DNA from 4 places in the Pseudobacter ginsenosidimutans genome. Region 2 is predicted to be linked to each of the others. Evidence: riboswitches for the same ligand, from Rfam matches in the RefSeq annotation. Region 2 holds a riboswitch; each other region holds the start of a gene.
The links. A riboswitch is a leader RNA that binds a small molecule or an ion and turns the genes downstream of it on or off. The one in region 2 is predicted to bind cobalamin.
Positions count from the first base shown of each region.

Region 1: it holds a riboswitch for cobalamin, as region 2 does, so the genes downstream of both, FSB84_RS04250 (TonB-dependent receptor plug domain-containing protein) here and FSB84_RS22705 (DUF5074 domain-containing protein) in region 2, are expected to answer to the same signal.
Region 3: it holds a riboswitch for cobalamin, as region 2 does, so the genes downstream of both, FSB84_RS25345 (PKD-like domain-containing protein) here and FSB84_RS22705 (DUF5074 domain-containing protein) in region 2, are expected to answer to the same signal.
Region 4: it holds a riboswitch for cobalamin, as region 2 does, so the genes downstream of both, FSB84_RS30015 (ribonucleoside-diphosphate reductase small subunit) here and FSB84_RS22705 (DUF5074 domain-containing protein) in region 2, are expected to answer to the same signal.

Region 1 is NZ_CP042431.1:1,078,746-1,084,385, reverse strand. Features, by position in the region: gene FSB84_RS04260 (ABC transporter substrate-binding protein) at 1-888, opposite strand, end outside; gene FSB84_RS04255 (DUF6580 family putative transport protein) at 911-1,492, opposite strand; gene FSB84_RS04250 (TonB-dependent receptor plug domain-containing protein) at 1,512-3,386, opposite strand; cobalamin riboswitch at 3,499-3,714, opposite strand; gene FSB84_RS04245 (TonB-dependent receptor) at 3,819-5,640, opposite strand, start outside.
Region 2 is NZ_CP042431.1:5,759,300-5,764,939, forward strand. Features, by position in the region: gene FSB84_RS22690 (VOC family protein) at 54-509, opposite strand; gene FSB84_RS22695 (AraC family transcriptional regulator) at 499-1,383, opposite strand; gene FSB84_RS22700 (rhodanese-like domain-containing protein) at 1,340-1,714, opposite strand; gene FSB84_RS22705 (DUF5074 domain-containing protein) at 1,891-2,991, opposite strand; cobalamin riboswitch at 3,171-3,390, opposite strand; gene FSB84_RS22710 (GNAT family N-acetyltransferase) at 3,402-4,091, opposite strand; gene FSB84_RS22715 (serine hydrolase domain-containing protein) at 4,144-5,235, opposite strand; gene FSB84_RS22720 (DinB family protein) at 5,305-5,640, opposite strand, start outside.
Region 3 is NZ_CP042431.1:6,466,078-6,471,717, forward strand. Features, by position in the region: gene FSB84_RS25335 (sensor histidine kinase) at 1-309, opposite strand, end outside; gene FSB84_RS25340 (outer membrane beta-barrel protein) at 545-2,995, shown strand; cobalamin riboswitch at 3,141-3,343, shown strand; gene FSB84_RS25345 (PKD-like domain-containing protein) at 3,472-4,503, shown strand; gene FSB84_RS30740 (hypothetical protein) at 4,518-4,664, shown strand; gene FSB84_RS25350 (TonB-dependent receptor plug domain-containing protein) at 4,751-5,640, shown strand, end outside.
Region 4 is NZ_CP042431.1:7,650,073-7,655,712, reverse strand. Features, by position in the region: gene FSB84_RS30020 (ribonucleoside-diphosphate reductase subunit alpha) at 150-2,537, opposite strand; gene FSB84_RS30015 (ribonucleoside-diphosphate reductase small subunit) at 2,590-3,564, opposite strand; cobalamin riboswitch at 3,700-3,860, opposite strand; gene ppsA (phosphoenolpyruvate synthase) at 4,395-5,640, shown strand, end outside.

The DNA of each region.
Region 1 (5,640 bases), 3.1 Mb from region 2:
CTGACCGGGAACGGAAAAGAATTGAGGATGAAAGCAGGCGGCCAGGATCTCGATACCATCCACCAGGGTACCGGCGCTGGGCTGAGTGAAGAGATCGTAGTCGGCGATATGAACAGCCTGTTCTTTCACGGCTGTAAGATTTTCCCAACCGGGCTTTTGTGTAAGGAGATGTAATTCTTCACTACTTCTCTTTACATCAAAACCACATGGAGCGATCACCAGCACTTCGGGATCATAGCGGAGGATCTTTTCCCAGGGTGTAACGATGCTGTCTCCCGCCGGATTGGAAAGCATATCGATCCCTCCTGCATAAGCCACTTGAAAGGGGATCCAGTGACCGCAGTTGTATACGGGTTCGATCCATTCCATGATCATCACGCGCTTTGGAGCGGCGCGGTGTGCGCGTAGAGTATCGATGATATTGTCTATGCGTTGTTGCAGTTTGGCGAGATAAGGATAGGCAGCTTCTTCAGCGCCCAAAGCGGATGCAATTGTAATGGCTGTTTGAAAAACATCCTGGAGATTGTTTGGTGTGAGCGCCACCAGGTTCGGTTGTTTGTTCAGGTTAGCCACTGCGGCAGCGGTACAGGCAGTATCGATCTGGCAGACCTCACATACATCCTGCGTGAAGATCACATCCGGTGCGATCTCCGCCAGGGCGGCTTCATCCACATAGTAGAGGCTTTTGCCCTGGGCTTTGGATGCAGAAAAGATCCTGTCGATCTCGATACTGCTGTATTGCCTGCCTTCCAGCACACAACGGACCACTTTTCTTTTTTCAGCCAGCGCCTGTGGCGGACATTCAAACGTGATGCCCTGCAACAGGTGTTGCAATTGCATATCGTAGATCATCTGCGTGGCGGCGGGAAGAAAGGAGCAGGCTGTCATGTTGCTGTATTGAATGTGTTGATCAATGTGCTGGTCGCAATGCACTGTACCTGCGTTGCAGCAGTTCAAAACCTCCGAAAAGGACGCCACTGTACACCAATGTACCGATCAGGAAATTCCTTTCATAGGGAATGGCTGCCACGAGGCTGGTAAAATAACCCGCCCATGTTTTGGGGTACATGCTGTTCTCAATCATGAAGCAACCGGGGCTGGTGCCGATCCAGTGGATCAGGGTGCCGGCCAGTGAAGCAATGATGATATTGCTTACAGTCACTTTGCGGATGATGAATTTAGCGGCTACAGCCATCAGCGCATAAGAGATATAAGTCCAGTAGAAACCTTCATAAAAGAATCTCCACTCATTGTAATAAACAAAACGGTTGAGGATGATATCACTCATCCAGAGTGTCAGTACAGGGAAGAGCACAGATTTGGCCCTGTTGTTGAAATAGGTCCCACCAAATAAAGCCATTGCTCCGAGCGGAGTGAAAGTGGCGATGGGATTCATGGGCGCTTCAGCACTGAGGAATATCCTCATCAGTGCAACCACTACCATAAAGGCGAACAGTACTGTGTTGCGAGGATTGAATTGTTTCAATGACATGGAAGTTCTGTTTTAAAGTTTATAACCTGACAGCCACACCGGCAATGAAATTGGTGCCGAGTGTACCATAACCCAATACCTCCTGGTATTGGGCGTCGGTGATATTTTTCACATCAGCAAATATACGGATACGGTTGTTCAGTAGTTTGTATTCTGCATAGGCATTCCAGATTGTGTAGCTGTTCAGTGGCTCCATCACCTGGGCATAAGTGGGAGGAGGTCCGAAGGCCAGATCATAACGTTTGCCATATGTGTACACATTGGTGCTCACGAACAGGTTCTTTGTCACCTGGTAACCGATGGTTGCGCCGAAAGCATGTTTGGGCCTCCGCACCAGGTTGTAATAAGTGCTGTCTTTTCCGTTTTCAGTGGTAGTTACTTTGCCATCAACATAACTGTAATACATTTTGATGTTGAGGTCTTTGGTGATATTGATCGATGGTTCGATCTCGAGGCCCTGGTCTTTTTGTTCGTTCAGGTTCTCATTTCGGTTGTTGATCCAGGTGATCACATCGTTGATATGCCTGTTGAAATACACAACACGTGCTTCCAGCACATTGTTGATGAGTGATGCCTGTGTACCGAGTTCCCAGGTGTAGGATTTTTCCGGCTTCAGTTCAGGGTTGCTGCCCCAAAGGCCATAGAGCTCGTTCAGGCTGGGGGCTCTGAAAGCTGAAGCGAGATTCGCAAATACTTTCACGTTCTTATTGATGAGATAAGAAGGATTGATGCTGTAGGTGAAATGATTGCCGAATTCACTGTGGTTATTGAGTCGAGCACCTGCTTCCAGGTAAAAGCCGTTGAGGTCTTTCAAGAAAACGGAGAGATAGGGGCTGAGAATGGTAATGTCCGGGTTCTTGTTTTCGATAGTGGTATCCAGCAGTTGCTGAATGCGTGCATCGAAGCCAGCCAAAACCTGTACTTTATCATGTAGATCATATTGCGCGAATGCTTCAGCCAGTTGTGCCTTGCCCCTGTAGGCGAAACCGCCGGAGATCCTGTCTACATCATCGAACTGGTATTGGGCGGTTACCTGTCCTTTTTTGAATTTGTAATTCACCTGGGTACCGGCCGTGATGAGTTTGCTTTCGTAGTTGTTGGTCTTTGAATCGAAGAAGGAGCCTCCATCGAAATCACCGCCGATGGCGGCATAACGGAAGAATGGTTTTACGCGAAGGTTCTCGATGATCTCTCCATCGAGGTTCACGTTCACGGATTTCTGCATGTAGCCATCTTTGTCGAAAGTCTTTACAGCAGCCGTGTCCAGCGCTTCGGAGATACCTTTCGTTTCAAAATGGGTGAATCCGATATTGTAACGGAGTTTATCATTTCCTCCACCCATTCCGGCATCGGCCTTGATGGTATTGTAGCTGCCCATGGCATAACTGCCGTATACTTCGGCAGGTTTTCCTTTGGTGCCTTTGCGGGTGATGATATTGATCACACCGGCAACTGCGTTGGGGCCGTAGAGTGTAGACTGAGCTCCTTTAAGGATCTCGATCCTTTCGATCTGATCGATAGGGATCAGGCGCAGATCAAATGCTCCGCCGGTTCCGGAAGGATCGGCCAGTGGAATTCCATTGATGAGGATCACTGTGTAGTTGGATGTGGCGCCGCGGAAGAAGATCGATTTGTCTTTTCCGGGATTGCTGGTAGCGCCGTTCACTACCATACCTGTTTGCTCGGTGAGCAGTTGGGCGAGGTCTTTACCGGTGCTGCGGTCCAGGACAGTTCTGTCCAGAACGGTGATCACTTTTCCTGTTTCAGATGCTTTGCGTTCGTACTTGGAAGCTGTTACCACCACTTCATCCAGTTGTTTTCCGGAAGTGGAGTCCTGCGCATTGGCATACATCGCAGCCAGCAATGCGGCAAGGGAGAGAAGTTTTTTGTTCATGCTCATAGTTAGTTTACTATGAGCCTTCGGAAATTCATTACAGAAATGAAATGTGAGGCAGCGCGATGAGGCGCTCATTTCATCCCGGCTTTTCACCCGAAAGCTCGTTGATGTGATTGAAACATAACTGGCAGGTCTTCTGGCTCGTTACCTGTTCAACACCTTCCCATCGAAAAAAGATAGTGGTATGAAGATTGAACAATGATGCAGTGGGATCTGATACTGCATCTGCAACTTACAGCTACGGGGATAGCACCGGAATTACACCGGTTTCCCTTTTAATCCCGGGACCTTGCGGATCCGGGAAACCAATTACGGCAGCAAATGTACTCCTGTGGAAACACCGGACAAAAACTATTTACTAACGGGTGTTATTTGAGTGTGGTCAGTCGCCCGCCTCCCGGGGCGAGTGATGGCGGGCAGTACTTTCTATTACCAATCGTAGCGAAGTGTAAGCCCGCCGAAGTAATTTACTCCCGGCGCAGTGTTGAAATAGCGGCCACCGGCAGCATTCACATCATTGCCCAGGCTATACTCTGTGTTGAAGAGATTGTCCACCCCGGCATAGAGGTCAAAACTGATATGTGCGTTAAAAGCTTTGCGCCATCCGGCCCTGGCGCCGGTGAGTTGATAGGAGCCTGCATGATCCGTATTGGCGTCATTCAGCGCAACGGGATCACTGTAGAAGAAGGTGATATTGGTATAGAGGCCTGGCTTTGTATTTACATCAAGTCCCGCAGCTACTGTATGTGGAGAAACCCCGGGTAGGTCTTTTCCTTTCAGATCGGTATTCAACTGTTTGAAATTACGATAACGGAAGAAGTACCAGGTATGACTGGCCCAGAGTTGAACATTGGAGAGAAAGCCAGGTTTATTAGGAACGAAAAGATATCGTGCCTGTGATTCGATACCTTCCTGCCTGGTGCTGCCTGCATTCTCGAAATAGTCTGCGCCGCTGCCATCCCTTCGCTGAACGATCGCTTCCTGCAATTGGTAGCGGAAGGCATTCACTTCAACATACAATGCGTTATTGAACCAATTGCTTTTCACACCTGCTTCGTAGTTCACGCCATGTTCGGCATTGAGGCTTGTATTGATCTCGGTGGTGCTGGGCAATACTTCCTGTGAAGTAGGGGGAGAGAAGCCCTGACTCACACTCGCATACAGGAGTAACTGCGGGATCAGCTTCTGCGAAACGGCCACACGGGGCGCCCATTCATTATTATAGGTTCTCTTTTGTAGAGGTAAATCGGGTGAGGATAAACGTTGGATACTGATGCTGGATTTATTGCTGCTTACGCCTGCCTGGATAGTGGTACCAGTTTTGAATTGCAGTTCTGCCTGCGCAAATACTGAATAGAGCCAGTTGTTGATCTCATCATCGGTTTGCAATGCAGCGGGGCTGCCGCCATTATTGGCGAATGTTTTGGTGTTGAAGAAACCGCGTTGCGCTTCTGCTCCGGCGAGAATAGTGAGACGGGTTGCGTCACTGATGGCTGCACGCCAGGTGAAAACCGACCGGCCACCGAAATGCGGCTCTGATCTTTTTTCATAATTCCTGAAAGTGGGATTCTTCAGCATACTGAACGCGCCGTACACAGTAGTAGTGTTTTCAAGGGCCTCACTGAATGCATAGTTATGTGTGATACCGGCGAGGAATGTCTGCTGACGGATGCTGGCATTTGCCTGATCAGCGCCGGGGAACATACCGGCTGCGGGCCGCGCCCCGCGTGGATTGGCGAGGTACTCTGCCTTGGTGAGTCCGCCGGGTGTCTGGTAATAGAGATCGCCATAGAGGACGGAAGTTTGTAAACTTTGCCGATCATTGAATTTGAACTGCGATTCCCAACTGGCCATATCTCTCCTGAAACTGGTATGATCACGGTAACCATCACCCGATTGGCGGGAATAATTGAAAATATTGTTACGGTCTGAATCGCCGGTTCTGATTTGTGCATTGAGATTGAACATGCCGAAGCTGCCGCCTCCGTAGCCGATCTCAGCACCGGCTTTGAAATCATTGGTTCTACTGTTCAATAGCACAGCACCGCCGGTGCCAGCGCCATACAAGCTGCTGGCCGGTCCGCGAACGATCTCCACCTGCCTGATATTGTAAAAACTGAATTGGTTGAGGTAAGTACTTCCGCCAGGATCAGTGAATGGAATGCCATTCCAGTATACTTTTACGTTACGCACGCCAAAGGGCGAGCGGAGGCTGCTGCCGCGGATATTCAGGCGGTAACTGCCGGGGGAT
Region 2 (5,640 bases):
CGTAATTCCACTTATAATAGCCATTCCATTTAACAAATCCCTGCTTGTTGTGATCATTGTCCAGAATATTTTACCAGGTCGATACCCACCCCGTTCGGATCACGGATGGCGAAATGCCTGTCGCCCCAGGGTTCATCACGGATCCCGATCATGATTTCCACATTCTTCTTTTTCATTTCTTCATAGAGCGTATCTACATCATCCACCTCAATGGTCAAATATACTCCCTGGCCGCCAAATGCAGTCTGGAACAAGGGTTGTTGTGAAGGGTGATTGGGCAGCAGGAAGCTGAGCTCGCTGGTATGCCCTGGCGTATGCATCAGCAGATAGAATTCATTTTCAAAGGTTATACCAAATCCGAGAATCTCTGTATAGAAGGCTTTGGTGGCTGCCAGTTTTTCTGTTATTATACCTGCATTCAGTTTCATGATCGTTTGTTTTGTTTTCTCCACAAAGTTGCGATAAGCCAGCTTGTTGTTATTGTAAAAAACGGACATTCTATCTTCCAAAAGCCTTCGAAGGTGTTACACCATAAAAATTCCTGAATTCCTTGATGAAATGTGCCTGATCGTAATACCCCACATCGAAGAACAGTTTGTTGTTGCGAAGGCTTTGCGTACTTGGTTTGGCGCGAAGGATATTCTGAAATCGCACTACCTTACTGAATGTCTTTGGCGTATCGCCAATATAGAATTCAAACAACCGGCGAAGTTGACGGGGACTGATCCCGGTATTCAGATCCGCTTCCACATTCAATACGCCTGACTGCTGCAAAATGATGCCGATGGCCTCATACAGCCGGTTATCCTCATCAAACTCTGCCGCCAGGATCACTTTCGCAAACCAGTTATCGAACAGCCCAGACATCTCTGTAACGTTCATGTCTGAGTGAAATCGGCTGGCAATGAATCGGGCCGTTTCAGGAACAACAACATTCAGTTCCTCATACCTGTTACTTAACGTAGATGCATCAACGCGGAATAATTGGGGGAACATGGTTGGAAGAAACCGGACGCCCACGTAATGGAACTGATTGCCGATCGGAAACTCGGTGTATTTTTTGCAGAATCCCATCACCCAGTTCTCTGCAGGGTTTCCTAGTTCAAAATAAATATCGATACACCCATCCGCCACCACACGATAGATGAATGCTTCATTCAATGGAGCCAATGTTTTCAACTCCCAGTAACAGTAAATATATTGCTGAAGCGAAGGATGGGGAAGGAATTCCAGGTAAGCGACATTGTCAGCGGACTGCTTTACCGTCGGCTGAATGGGGATGTACAGGTTCCTGATACTTTCAATGGCATTCACTCCTGCAAGATACGCGATGGTCTTCTTATTCAACAGGCAGGCCAGCTTCTTTCCATGCCTTGATACCACCGTCCAGATGCGCAATATTCTCGTATCCCATTTCTTTCAAAGTACGGACTGCAAGCGCAGAACGCCCACCAGAGGCGCAATGCAGGATGATCCGGTTACTTTTTTCGAATTCCTGTTTGTGATAGGGTGTGGATTCATCTGCGTAGAATTCGATCAGCCCACGGGGCGCATGCACAGAACCTGGGATCTTTCCGATACTGCCGATCTCCTCGGTTTCACGGATGTCTATCAAAGTAGCGCCCTGTTTCACTTCTTTGTTCACCTGAACAGGTGTCAGGTTCTCTGCTTGTAGTTTAGCTTCTTTTATAAGTTCTGCTGCTGTTTTTGCCATTATAACCGGTTTGATGGTAAATGATTGGACTTAGAGCCGGAATTAAGAGGGGAGCGTTTTCGGGTCCTGGTGGGTGCGGATAGGGAAGTTACACTATTTTATGATAGAAAAATGGAAAAGAAGAAGCCATCCCTCCCGGGATGGCTCTTGCACCACAATACAACTATTGGTCTACGTTAGTTGAACACCGGTAGCGCCGGAAAATAGAAATATTCGTAAGAAATTGTTTTCGTCAGACTCCCGTTGGTACTGTAGAAGTACAGTTTGTTGTACTTATAGTTTTGTCCATACCCTGACTGCACAGCGGTTACCACCAGATTATGCTGACTGGGATCATAGCGAACGCCGGCCCCGTAGAATTCCTGATTGGCAGGCAGGGTGGCGAGTGGGGTAGATAAAGAAGCCAGGTTACCAGGGATATACTTGTACAATCTGTTACCACCCGCTCCCCAGGAATTGGTACGGGCAAGGTATACGGCCGTATCGATGGTAGAGCAGGTAACAGTGCCTTCATTCCACGCAAACCAGGGATTCCCCAATGAGAATGGCATGGTAATGCGCGTTGTGTCCAGTGTGGTCACATTCAGTCTCGCGAGTGTGCTGCCACCGGCAATCCAAAGGCTGCCATCGGAAGTCTTGCACAATCCCTGCTGAAGCCCTGCAATCTTTTTCACGATCGCTTTTGTTGTTGCATTGAGAATGATCAGCCCTTCAGATTGCGAAAGGATAAAAATGTAATTACCTTCTTTGCGCATGGTGCCTGTTTCACCACTGATGCCGCTTAGTTTGGAGCCAACTGATAATGGAGAAAGGTTCAGGTTGTACACTCCGTCCAGTGTACTGATCAGTCCTGTTGTGGAAGTAAGACCCAGGAAGGCGCGGCCATCTGCAGGTAAGGTTGCGATCCTGCCGGTTTCCACCAGCGTTTTGGAATCGGTAACCACCAAAGGCCCCTGCTTGGCCATGATGTACAGTTTTCCATCCCAGACTGCGCCGGACTGTGTGGTCACGCCAAGCTGATTACCGGGATTTTCGAGTTGATACACCATCTGTTCGATGGTATCCCTGCCGTACTTGTAAAAATTCACATTGCCGTTGTCGTGGCCGAACCAACCTTCATTGATTAGGATGATGCCGTCCTCATACTTTCCCGGCGTCAGTAGTGCTTTGCCTTCGGAAGGAGCAGAAACAAGTTGGTCTTTTTTACTGCAGGATGCAATGGATACTACCACTGCAAGGGCTACCATGCCCCGTAAGATGTAATGGCGGTTGTTCATATCTGATAGTTTGGTGAAAAAAAACAAAACCAATTACATACCTGATCCAACAACGCCTTGTAAAAACACCGGTATAGCCACGCAACCCCAGCTCCGGAAGAGCGGGAACAAAATGGCAATACAGGTAGAAAGCTGAATAGATGGCATCAACTCACTGCTTTTGACCCGAAAGCTATGAATCAAGTATGAAGCCTCTGGCAGGTCTCCTGGCTCGTTCCATTTTCGGATGCCTTCCCATCATTGCTGACAGTGGCTTGAAGATCCGTCAATCCATGAGCTTACTCATGAAGGAACTTACAGTTGCGGGACAGCTCCGGATTCCTTCCTTTCGGAAGCCACCGGATTCCCTTTTAATCATTACCGGATGCGGGGTAATGAACCAAAGACTTTACAAATATAGGCAGGAGGAATCAGTTCTTTTGCAATTTCCAGAAAGAGATGGTCCTTCTTGTTTCAAACCCCATGAACTCATAGAGTTTTACCGCGCGTTCATTCGTATCCAGAACATGTAAAAATGGGATGATGCCTTTGGCGTGATTTGCATTGCAGATTTTGATGATCAGGTGCTGCGCATACTTGCGACCGGTATATGCGGGATCTGTGCAGATGGCGCTAAGCTCGCTCATACCGTTCACGCGCATACGCTCTCCGGCCATGGCCACCAGCTTTCCATCCTGCCAGATGCCATAATAGTCGCCCAGCTGATAGGTATCAGGTGCAAAATAACCTGGCTGCACCCGTTGCACCAGATCGATCATGTCTTGCTTCTGGCCTTCGCCCAATGGCAATATCTCCGGTGCATCAGGAAGAGGAGTAATGGGTATATGATTGATCATTTGCAGACAGGTGAGCTCTGCCAGTATGATCCAGTTTGGAGGAAGTGTTGGAATGGAGCCGATTAGAAAGAATATTTCCCCGGATTGAAGTTGCTGGTCCAGTAGTGGCAGTTGATCCTTATGCTGATGATCATAGGCCGCAAACGGAAGGTTATTCGTTTTATATCTTTTTACTTTTCCATTTCCCGTGGAAAAGGATTGCTGCGGGCCGGTCAATGCAAACCATGCAGGATTATCCAACTGATAATATAGATCTGAGCTCATACCTCCATAAACAATCAATGACCATGAGGGTTCAGTTTTTTCTAAAAAAGGATCAGTAACCGATCACAGGTTTGAGCTTTCCCCACAATTCATTGTCGAAGCTGGAGACTGCCAGCTGTACGTTTCCGGCAGATTCCCCCATTCTGATCACTACCAGTTTTTGTGAAGGGACTACATAGATCTTCTGATCGTTCTTGCCGAGTGCACAAAACATATCGGATGGCGCATTCGGAGCCAAAGCTCCGTTGAAAACCACCTGCAGGGTGGGGAGCATGTATTTCGTTTTTCCATTCAACCAGGTAAGATAACCATATGAAGGATTGAGTTGCTGGGAACTGTTGATCTGGGCATTGAAGAATTCCTGGTCTTTCAGTATCTCCGTCTCACCCCATTTTCCTTTATTGAGCAGCAGCAGTCCGAAGCGCGCCATGCTTCTGGCATCGCTTCCATACACATTGTTATAGCCGCTTTTCAGCCAGATGCCTTTCATGCCGATCCTGTCCCTTATTTTCTGTTGGAAATAAGTCTGAAAAGTTTTGCCGGTTGCCGCTTCGATCACCTTATCCATCAGCGTATATGGTGCATTGTGATAGGCCCAGCGGGTGCCTGCATCGGCTTTGCGCTTGAGACAATCGGGCGTGGTGCAGTCACTGTCGGCCACGCCATCATCCAGTCCGGTTGTCATGGTGAGCTGGTGACGAATGGTGATGAGGTCTTCTTCTGCAGTTGTAAGTGATGTCCAGCCTGTGCCGAGATACTTTGAAGTTTTATCGGAAAGCCTTAGTAAACCTTCTTCCTGTGCAATGCCCGTTAGCAGGGCCGTCATGGTCTTGCCGGCTGAAGCCCAATACCAGTCCGAGCTCTGCGTAAAGGTTCCGAAATATTTCTCCAATACTATTTTTCCATCCTTTAAAACGATAAAGGCTTTTGTACTTTTTGCATCCAGGTAAGTGTACAATTGATCAATGGCCGGTTGGTTCCATTTCAGTGAAGCAGCGCTGGTGGTTTGCCATTCCGTTCCGGATACAGGCGGAAAATACAAAGCGGCAGAATCAGGAGGATTTCCTTCATCGCCGCTATTATCTTTTTTACAGGAGAAGATCAGAAATAATGGAATCGCCAGCAGCAGTTGGTATTTCGTCATAATTGCATTTTCTTGTTCTATCGGACGGGAATCAGTGTTTACGGTTTAATGCACTTATAACGAAAATTATTATACCGCATTGTGGATCTTCTTCAATTGATGGATATGACGGGTAGTATGATAGCCGATGAACTTCAGCCATTCGTAGCGGGTAAGCGTTCCCCAAACCGGCATTTCAAAATCCAGGCAGATGGCAAAGAGATCCTTATCACGGATGGACTGCATATGCTGGTCGCGGATCCCTTCAATAGTTTTAACCTGTTCATCCCTGTTATAATCCCTTTGTTCAGGTTGAAGGAAATCAGGCGCCTGCATTTTTGTATCGAAATTCAGGAAAGCAGAACGGGTCATTTCATCTTTCTCGGAATAGAGCCGGTCTGTATCCATGGTATACTGATCAGGCAG
Region 3 (5,640 bases), 710 kb from region 2:
AGTAGCGCCAGCCATGATGAATACGAGGATAATAGTAAAGAAAATGATCACACCCAGCCAGAAGAAGATCCGCCTGGGAATTTTATATTCCTTGCTGGCCCAGAGCAGAGACACATACCTGCCCATAAAAATGCCGAGAATGAAAAACACGGTGATCAGGAAGGCCGTTACTTCCTCATTGTTGTTCATCCGCTCTTTCGTATAGAAAAGAGCAGCCATGAAAATGGGGATTCCGGCTCCGATGGCCAGCCAGAGATAACCTGGATTGGTGGGCGCTTTTGGGTTGGCTGTATTTCCTTTGAGCTTCATAATGTTTTTTTCAGTGGTGGTAACACAAAACTGGACAGGCAAATCCAGACCACGAAAAGTTCCTGACGAATACTGACCGCACACTGATGGAACACCGTTATGGATGGACGAAAACCTTTGTCATGCCCGGCCGGGCTTCCGTCATGCCACAAGCCTTGTTCAACATGATTATTTCCTGACGCTGCAACCCTTCGCCAAATTTGCAGAAACCTTCATCTCTTTAACCGCTAACATCATGAGAACAATCTTACTATTCCTCTTTTTCATTATTACTGTTTCAGATCTGATGGCCCAGGGCAGGTTCCGGGCAACGGTCAGTGGTCAGATCAAAGATATACAAAACGAACCCGTTTCCGGAGCAACGGTAAACTTATTGATGGCCGGGGATTCCACTGTAGTGATACGCCTTACGTCGGGGAACAATGGCAGTTTCGAGTTAAAAGTCGGCAGCCCTGGTATCTACCTTCTGGCTGTATCAGCAATCAGTATGGAGCCTTTTATCAGTCTTCCATTCACTATCGACAGTGCAGGCAAAAAGCTGCAGTGGCCGGCCATCATTCTTCGTCCTCAGAAAAAGACCGCCCTGAAAGAAGTGGTGGTCACTGCCAAAAAACCTTTGCTTGAATATGATCTTGACAAAACCATCGTGAATGTGGAATCGATGATCGGCGCTGCTGCAGGCAGCTCCCTGGAAGTGCTGGAAAAAACACCGGGAGTAACGGTAGATAATAATGGGGAGATCACAATGAATGGTATGCAGAGCGTTACTGTACTGATAGACGGAAGACCAACCTATATGAGCGGCCGTGATCTTGCAGCCTACCTGCGCTCCCTGCCCGGAAGCCTGCTTGAAAAGATAGAGCTCATCACCAATCCTCCTGCAAAATATGATGCCAATGGCGGAGCCCTCATCAATATAAAACTGAAGAAGAAAAGAACGCAGGGCTATGCAGGCAGCGCCACCCACAATTCAAATATTGGAAAACGATACAGAACATACAATTCCATCAACCTTAATTACCTCAACAGGAAGATCAACTATTTCGGCAACTTCAGTTACAGCCGCTATACTGAGCGCAATCAAAGTACGGATGACAGGGCATTCTTTACGACCGGCGGACAACGAACTACCGCCACGAAAGTGGAAAACGATAACGATGCCCGCAGTGACGAGCTCTCTGCCAGACTGGGAATGGACTATAATCTCAACAAAAAAACAACCCTGGGCATTATCCTGAATGGCACAACCCGGAAAAGGAACGATGGATCGGAATACATCACGCAAATGTTCAGCACCAACGATTATCCGGATTCCACCGGCAGGGGCAACAACTCCACCCATGGCAGATGGGAACAACTGGGAGCCAATGCCAATATGCAGCACCGGTTCACAGAAAAAGGCGAAGAAATAACAGCAGACCTCAATTATATCCGATACAATAACAGAAGTACGCAGGACCTGAGCAATTACGTTGAAGACCAGTCAGGCCAGTTGGGCAATATCAGCAATTTCCTTTACCGGCTTCCCTACAGTACCGATGTATTCACTGCAAGAATGGATTATTCATTACCATTGAAAAACAAGGCAAGCTTCAGCACCGGCCTCAAATCAGGGCTGGTAAAGAACAATCACCAATCCGACTATTATTCCATTCCTGACAACAAGCCTGTTCCGGATTACAGTAAATCCAACCACTTCATCTATCGTGAATATATACACGCTTTGTATGTGAACGGGCGGAAAGACTGGAAACGATTCGGTCTGCAACTCGGCCTGAGATGGGAGTACACGCAAACCAAAGGCAACCAGCTGGGAAACGAGGCAGTGGCCCCATCGATGTTCAGACGTAACTACCATTCCTTTTTTCCATCTTTCTTCACTTCTTACAAACTGGACAGTGCGGGAAAAAACTCACTGGCATTCAGTTATGCCAGAAGGATCAACCGGCCGGGCTATCACCAGCTCAACCCATTCCTGTTCTTTATCGATCAGTACAGCTATACCACCGGTAACCCCATGCTGAATCCCACAATCGCCAATCGCATTGAACTGAACTGGCGATACAAACAATTACTGACCACCCGTCTCATGTACGAAAGGCAGGATGATGGCATTGCCAATGCTACGCAGATCGATAAGAACACGCAGATCAACAGGCCGGAAAATTTCGCAGCCCGCGATCTCCTTGCATTGATGGTGAACCTGAGTTTCAAACCCGCCAAATGGTGGAACATGAACTTTCATATTGCCGGCGCCAGATTCTCTACAAATGGAAAGCTGTACAACCAGTCGATCGACCTTCAACTCTATACCTGGAGAACGCAAATACAGAATCAATTCAGCATAAGCAAAACCTGGAGCGCAGAGCTGTATGCCACTTATCACGCGCCGAACATCAACTTCCAGACCTACGTGAAATCCAGGTATTGGATAAATACGGCCGTCCAAAAGAAAGTATTGAAGAACAAAGGCTCCATCAAGCTCAACCTGGAAGATATTTTCCATTCCATGGGAACCAGGGAGGAGAACAGGGGCCTGGTGAATGCATATTCTTTCCGCACCAATGATCCCGATACGCGACGTATAGCCATTTCCTTCAGCTACAATTTTGGTAAGGAAACATTCAGCCGTAAACGAAAATACAATGACGATGCTGCCGATGAATTAAAAGAGCGGGCACAGTAAAGGATTTTCCCGATCACAATCTTTTTGCTCCCGATCCCGAAAACAGGATGTACTCAGCATTGATGTAAAATTCTAATCAACCAGCATAAACGAAGCCGCTTGCTGCGATTTTGCAGCAGGCGGCTTTCTAATATAAAATATCATTACCTTCGCCCCCGCATTTGGTTCTTCAACCACTCCGGTGGAAGAGGATTAAAATGGGAACCCGGTGTAAATCCGGGACTATCCCCGTAGCTGTAAATTCCAGTAATGGTTTGTCTAACAAAGCCACTGTTCTCGCTCCCCGCAGAATGGGAAGGCAGGCAAACCGGAATAAGTCAGAAGACCTGCCAGATGCTCTAGTCGTAGCTTTCGGGTGAAAGGTTTCAGGACAACAGTGCGGACCCCGCATGTATTCCATCTATTCCTGCAAGGCTATTACTGATCTGAGAATGTTTTTTCATCAATTCAAAATTGATCTGTAATACCATCAGCTCATGAAAAATGTAATCAAAGTATCCGCACTCTGCATTGTAACCACTATGGCAGGGCTCACCGGATGTAAAAAAGATTCCGACGAGAAAATACCGGATGCCGTAACTATCAAAACACCTGCCGGAGGTTTCACAGCCGACAGGTTGAAAACACTGAAGCTTTCCACAGAAACCAATATTACCAACGGAACCCGGGAATGGAAAGTAGACGATCAGCTGGTGAGCACAGACAGTGTTTACTATTTCATCAGCGACAAGGAAGGTACTTACCAGGTATCCATCACAGTTAGTAACGGCAACAGGATTGCCACCAGCACAGCAACCATCCAGGTGAAGAATGAAACGGTTGCGTACAAACGTAATGCCATGAAAGTATTCGATTTTCAGCCGGCGCCAGGTCAATTCCTGAATGAACTGCCCATGTGGGAATCAGGCATTACCGAAGCACAGATGATCGCCAGGGCACAGGATGAGATCCTGGCCAACCGCATGGTGTCTCTCGGTACTTTTGGCGGCTATATCGTAATGGGCTTCGACCACGCCGTTATGAACGTTCCCGGACAGGCCAATTTCAGGGTGCTGGGCAATGGATTCGCTACCTGGTCTGAAGCCGGTATCATCGAAGTAGCCGTAGATGCCAATGGCAACGGATTGCCCGATGATGAATGGTTCGAGATCGCAGGATCGGAATACAACAAAGCCTCCACCATCAAAGATTATGAGATCACCTATTACAAGCCCAATGAAGAAAAAGAACCCGTGACCCACCCCAATTTCCCTTACGCATCGGATATGGAATATATCAAATGGACAGATAACAAAGGGGCACCGGATATGTGTATAAGAACTCTTTCCATAGTCAATCCTATTATCCCCAGTGGAAAGGGAATACCCTCACCTTCAAAGGCACTAAGATCGCGAATGATAAGATCGAGAACAGTTCAGAAGATCCGGAATTCCCGTATTGGACCAGTGGTGAATTCGATTTCGGTTATGCAGATAACTGGCCGAATAGCGATGAAAGATCCGCTATAAAGCTGGATTGGGCCGTGAGTAAAAAAACCGGACAACCCGTAAAACTTTCCGGCATTCACTTCGTGCGTGTATACACCGGCCTGCTCGCCGATATCGGCTGGCTCGGAGAGCTCTCTACTGAAGTTGGAGGAGCAGAAGACCTTAATATTCCAAAAAAATAATCGGACGATCAGGGCTTGCAAAGCCTTGCCATAACTAACTTTTATGGTCATGCGCTTTGCAGTCTGCTGGTTGAATTTTCCTGTTAATGAAGCATCCCTTTTCATACCTTCTCCTCTCCCTTCTTTGCTCAACCGCGGCGGTTCAAGGCTTCGCGCAGCAGCAGCACAGTTCCGGCGTTCGTCACCTGGATTCCGTTGTAGTAACTGGTGAAAGATCCCGCAGGGAGATCATTCCTGTGCAGGTACTTTCCGGAGCAGCGCTGAAAAAACTCAGCGTGTATTCCGTGGCAGATGCCATCCGCTATTTCTCCGGTGTACAGGTGAAAGATTATGGCGGTATCGGCGGACTGAAAACGGTGGATGTGCGCAGCCTGGGCAGCCATCATGTAAAAGTATTCTACGATGATATTGAATTCAGCAATGCCCAGAACGGCGTAGTGGACCTGGGCAGGTTTTCGCTTGACAATATGGAAGCCATCAGTCTCCACAATGGTCAGAAAAGCGCCATCCTGCAATCAGCCAAAGATTATGCATCTGCCAGTTCCGTTTACCTCACTGCCCGTATGCCGCAGGTAACAAAAGAGAAAAAAGATCTCTTCAAAGCCACCATCAAAGCAGGTTCCTTTGGCACCATCAACCCTTCAGGATTCTGGGAACACAGATGGTCAGACAAGATCAGTTCTGCGTTCAGTGCAGAATTCCTGAACACTAGCGGAGAATACAAATTCCGCTACGCGAAAAAAGACGGATACGATACAACAGAAAAAAGGAAAAATGGAAATGTGCAATTGTTCCGCCTGGAAGGAACAGTATTTGGCAAAGTATTGAATGGTGAATGGAAAGCCAGGCTGTACTGGTACAAATCAGAAAGAGGTTATCCCGGCGCAGCCGTTCGCGAACTGCCGGGATTGTTCCCGAACCAGGACAGGCAGTGGGACAATAACTTTTTTGCACAGGCATCTTTCCGGAAGAATAT
Region 4 (5,640 bases), 1.9 Mb from region 2:
TGCGCCGGTTTGTTTTCCAGCCGGTGATCATACCAGCTTTTGCACCACCAGCTTTTGCACGCCCAGCTTTTGCAACTGAGGCGTAAAAAGGAAACCCGCCACCAGCTGATGCCAATGACGGGTATGGGTCGATGATAAATAACCAGGTATTATGCACTGCAGGTTACGCAGCCTTCTTCCATGGTGCAGGTAGGACCCTGTGCTTCCACGTCGTTGGCGCCTTCGATCACCTTCAGTGAGTGTTTGTCTGTGAGCGGCTCCACCATCTTTCCACCTTGTTTTTCAACAGTGAACTGTACGGCCTGAGTGGCGGCTTTTGTACGGAGATAGTACATGCCGGTTTTGAGACCACGCTTCCAGGCATAGAAGTGCATGGAAGTCAGTTTGCCATTGGTGGGCGTATCCACGAACAGGTTGAGGGATTGGCTCTGGCAGATATAAGCGCCACGGTCGGCAGCCATATCGATCAGGTTACGTTGTTTGATCTCCCAGACTGTTTTGTAGATTTCCTTGATATTGTCGGGAATGCCATCGATCTTTTGGATGGACCCGTTGTGCGCGATGATCCTGTTCTTCATGTCATCGTTCCAGAGGCCGAGCTCGATCAGATCTTTCAGGAGGTGCTTGTTCACAACTACGAACTCTCCGCTCAATACGCGACGAACGTAGATGTTGGAAGTGTACGGTTCAAAGCATTCGTTGTTGCCGAGGATCTGAGAAGTGGAGGCGGTGGGCATGGGGGCAACCAGCAATGAGTTGCGAACGCCATGCTTCATCACTTCAGCTTTGAGGCTGTACCAGTCCCAGCGGAGACTTGGTTCAACGCCCCACATGTCGAACTGGAACTGCCCTTTGGAAGCGGGTGAGCCGGCAAAGGTTTCGTATGCGCCTTCTACTTTTGCCAGGTCTTTGGAGGCTGTCATGGCGGCGAAGTAGATGGTTTCGAAGATGTCTTTGTTCAGTTGTTTGGCTTCATCGCTTTCGAAAGGCATGCGGAGCAGGATGAATACATCGGCCAGTCCCTGAACGCCGAGACCGATAGGCCTGTGGCGGAGGTTGGAAGTTTCAGCTTCCTTTACAGGGTAATAGTTATAGTCGATGATCTTGTTGAGGTTCTTTGTTGCCTCGTAGGTGATCTCATAGAGTTTGTTGTGGTCGAACTTGCCATCGATCACAAAGCGGGGCAGTGCGAGGGAGGCGAGGTTACAAACTGCTACTTCATCAGGTGAAGTGTATTCCAGGATCTCTGTGCAGAGGTTGGAGCTCTTGATGGTGCCGAGGTTCTGCTGGTTGGATTTGCGGTTGGCGGAATCCTTGTACAGCAGGTAAGGCGTTCCTGTTTCGATCTGTGCGTCCAGGATTGCAAACCAGAGGTCCTGCGCTTTAACGGTCTTGCGCATACGCTTTTCCTGTTCATACTGATTGTACAGTTTTTCGAATTCATCTCCCCAGCATTCGTGGAGGCCTGGCGCTTCGTGGGGGCAGAACAGGCTCCAGTCGCCGTTCTCTTCCACACGTTTCATGAAGAGGTCCGGGATCCAGAGGGCGTAGAAGAGGTCGCGTGCGCGGAGTTCTTCTTTACCGTGGTTCTTGCGGAGGTCGAGGAATTCGAATACGTCTGCGTGCCATGGTTCGAGGTAGATGGCGAATGCGCCTTTACGTTTGCCGCCGCCCTGATCTACGTAGCGGGCAGTGTCGTTGTAAACGCGCAGCATGGGGATGATGCCGTTGCTGGTGCCGTTGGTGCCGCCGATATAGGAGCCGGTGGCGCGGATGCCATGAATAGACAGACCGATACCGCCGGCGCTCTGGGAGATCTTGGCTGTTTGTTTGAGGGTGTCGTAGATACCATCGATGCTATCGTCCTTCATGGTGAGGAGGAAGCAGGAGCTCATCTGTGGTTTGGGTGTACCTGCATTGAAGAGTGTGGGCGTAGCGTGTGTGAACCAGCGTTCGCTCATCATATGGTAGGTTTTGATAGCGGCATCGATATCCTGTTTGTGGATACCGAGGGCAACGCGCATGTACATATGCTGCGGGCGTTCTGCTACTTTACCGTCCACTTTGAGGAGGTATGATTTCTCGAGTGTTTTGAAACCGAAATAATCGAATGCATAATCGCGGTCGTAGATGATGGTGGAGTCCAGCAGTTCGTGGTGTTGCTGGATCACTTCCCATACGTCGTCTGCGAGGAGGGGTGCGGCTTTGCCGGCTTTGGCGTCCCTGCATTCGTAGAGGAGCTTCATGGTATCTGAGAAGCTCTTGATAGTATTCTTGTGCAGGTTACTGATGGCGATGCGGCTGGCGAGCAGTGCATAGTCCGGGTGCTTCACGGTGAGTGAGGCGGCAGTTTCTGCAGCGAGGTTGTCCAGTTCAGTGGTGGTAACGCCATCGTATAATCCTTCGATCACTTTCTTGGCCACATCGATGGAATTCACGAACCGTCTGTCGAGACCGTAGCAGAGTTTTTCAACGCGTGCCGTGATCTTATCGAATTTGACGGATTCTTTTTTTCCGTTTCTTTTAACTACAAACATGTGCTGAGATATTAATGGTGGTAGTAAGTATGGTTAGTTTATCAGGTATTGCTTAGAAATCTTCATCCAGGGAGAAGGAATTATTTTCTTTGTTGCCTCCCATTACACCTGCTTTCTGGTAATCACCCACGCGTTTTTCGAAGAAGTTGGTTTTGCCTTCGAGCGAGATCATTTCCATGAAGTCGAATGGGTTGGTGGCGTTGAACATCTTTTCACATCCCAGTTCCATGAGCCAGCGATCTGCAACGAACTCGATGTATTGCTGCATGAGGCGGGCATTCATGCCGATGAGGTCAACGGGTAGTGCTTCAGTGACGAATTCTTTTTCGATGCGGACAGCGTCTCCGATGATCTTGTACACCTGTTCTTTGGGAAGCTGGTTGTTGAGCATGCTGTAAAGAAGACAGGCGAATTCACAGTGGAGGCCTTCATCGCGACTGATCAGTTCATTGGAGAAAGTGAGGCCTGGCATGAGGCCGCGTTTTTTCATCCAGAAGATGGAGCAGAAGGAGCCGGAGAAGAAGATGCCTTCAACGGCGGCGAATGCGACCAGTCTTTCTGCAAAGGAGCCGTTCTCGATCCAGCGGAGCGCCCATTCGGCTTTCTTTTTCACTGCGGGTACTGTATCGATGGCGTGGAAGAGATGGTGTTTTTCCTGTGGGTCTTTTACATATGTATCGATCAGGAGGGCATAAGTTTCAGAATGGATATTTTCCATCATGATCTGGAAGCCGTAGAAGCAGCGTGCTTCGGGGAGTTGCACTTCAGACATGAAGTTAACGGCCAGGTTTTCGTTCACGATGCCATCGCTGGCTGCGAAGAATGCCAATACGTGGGAGATGAAATGACGCTCTCCGTCGTTCAGGGCAGCCCAGTCTTTCAGGTCGCCACTCAGGTCTATCTCTTCAGCTGTCCAGAAACTGGCTTCATGCTTCTTGTACATTTCCCAGACTCTGGGATAGTTGATGGGAAGGATCACAAAGCGATCTTTGTTTTCCTGTAAAAGAATTTCGTTTTCGTGTTGCATACTATCGCTTTTAAATTCACATTTTAATGATCGCAGTGAGGGTAAGTGACGGCGATAATATGCCCTCTACTTCATTCCTGGAATAAAGTACAGGCATCTATCATAGTTATGCATTTACCTTTAATGCGAAGGATTCAGCACAGATCAATACCGGCAGGTATTCTGACTTGTTTGTAGTCCGCTTTTTGAGGGCGGTAAACTTACAGTTGCGCAACAGTCCATGAATCACACATGGTTCCCCTGAAATCTCCCGGAGGCTGCGAGCAGGTCCGGGAACCGGTACAAATTGCGTACAAGAGCTGACTGCAAACGTAGCATCCGGGGGAGCGTTTTCCAATTTAACTTAATCACAGGATGTGTATAATTAATGGGGATGATGTGGAAGTGCAGGAATGATGCGGCTTATGTCTGGTAAGGGTTTGAAGGGTGCAGAAGCATTACGGGTTTGGAAGGAGGTGATGGCCGGAAAGGCCCATTGGGGTTGAATGGTGGATTGCAAAACGATAGATGGAAACACTTATCAGGCAGCAAAAAAAATAATCATGTAATAAAATTATAGATATGTCCCTTTAGGCCTTTAGTAACGTTAATGAATATGCGATCTATTCCGGGTTATTTATATCGATTACATAACCTGTTCATTCTTCTCTATGGCCGGTTTGCGGAAAATCCCGCTCTGCCTTGTCCGGATCACTTTGCAACCGGTTGTTACGTGTCTTCTGGACGCATTCAAAAAAATATTGATAAGTTCCACCATAAGACTAACGATCGTTACCTTACTTTTGGATTGCCAAACAGATCCTGTCATCAGACAACAACATTTTTTTCAGATGAAAACAACCAGCAGTATTCTCTTACTTCATGAGGTAGGCATTCACGACATCGACCTGGTCGGTGGCAAGAATGCTTCCCTGGGCGAGATGCTACAAAACCTCACCAATCTTGGTGTAAACATTCCCGGAGGTTTTGTCATCACAGTGAACGCCTACAATGAGTTTATCAAATTCAACAATCTCGACTCAACCATCCGGGCGCTGGTGAAAGAGATCGATTACAACAACGTGGAATCGCTTCGCCGTGCAGGTTTGCAGGTCCGGAACCTGGTGCGTAACTCCAAATTCCCTCCGGAACTGGGGCAGCAGATCATCGAAGCATACTACACGCTCTCTGCAAAGTATGATCAGCAAGGTACAGACGTGGCCGTGCGTTCTTCCGCCACCGCTGAAGATCTGCCCGATGCATCCTTTGCAGGTCAGCAGGAAACTTATCTCAACGTACGCGGACCAGCCGCGCTCATCGATGCAGTTCGTAACTGTTTTGCATCACTCTTCACGGACCGCGCCATCAGCTATCGCGAAACTTTCAAGTACGATCACTTCTCCGTAGGCCTTTCCGTCTGCGTACAGAAAATGGTCCGTTCAGACCTTGGAAGTTCCGGCGTTGCTTTCTCACTCGATACCGAGAGCGGTTTCAAAGATGTGATCGTGATCAACGGTTCTTACGGACTGGGTGAAATGGTAGTGCAGGGCAGCGTATCTCCTGATGAATTCATCGTGTTCAAGCCCACGCTGGAAAAGGGATACAAATCCATCATCGAGAAAAAGCTCGGCGTAAAGGACCAGAAGATGGTGTATGGAGATGATCCTGATGAGCGCGTACGCATCATCCCAACAGAACGTTCTGCGCAGTACCGTTTTTGTCTTTCCGATGAGAACATCCTGAAGCTTGCCGGATGGGTGGCCATCATCGAACAGTACTACAGCAAGATCAAGAACTACTGGTGCCCTATGGACGTGGAATGGGCGCTGGACGGACTTTCCCAGGAACTCTTCATTGTGCAGGCCCGCCCGGAAACCATTCACTCGCGCAAGCAACACAATACCATCACAGAGTATGTGATGAAGAACAAGCCTGAAGACGCCAAACCCATCGTGAAAGGAATTGCCGTTGGTGATAAGATCGGCGCCGGCAAGGTCAGCATCATGTTCTCCCTCGACAAACGCGTGGAAGAAGGACATGAATTCAAGGAAGGCGATGTACTGGTAACCGACATGACGGACCCGGACTGGGAGCCGA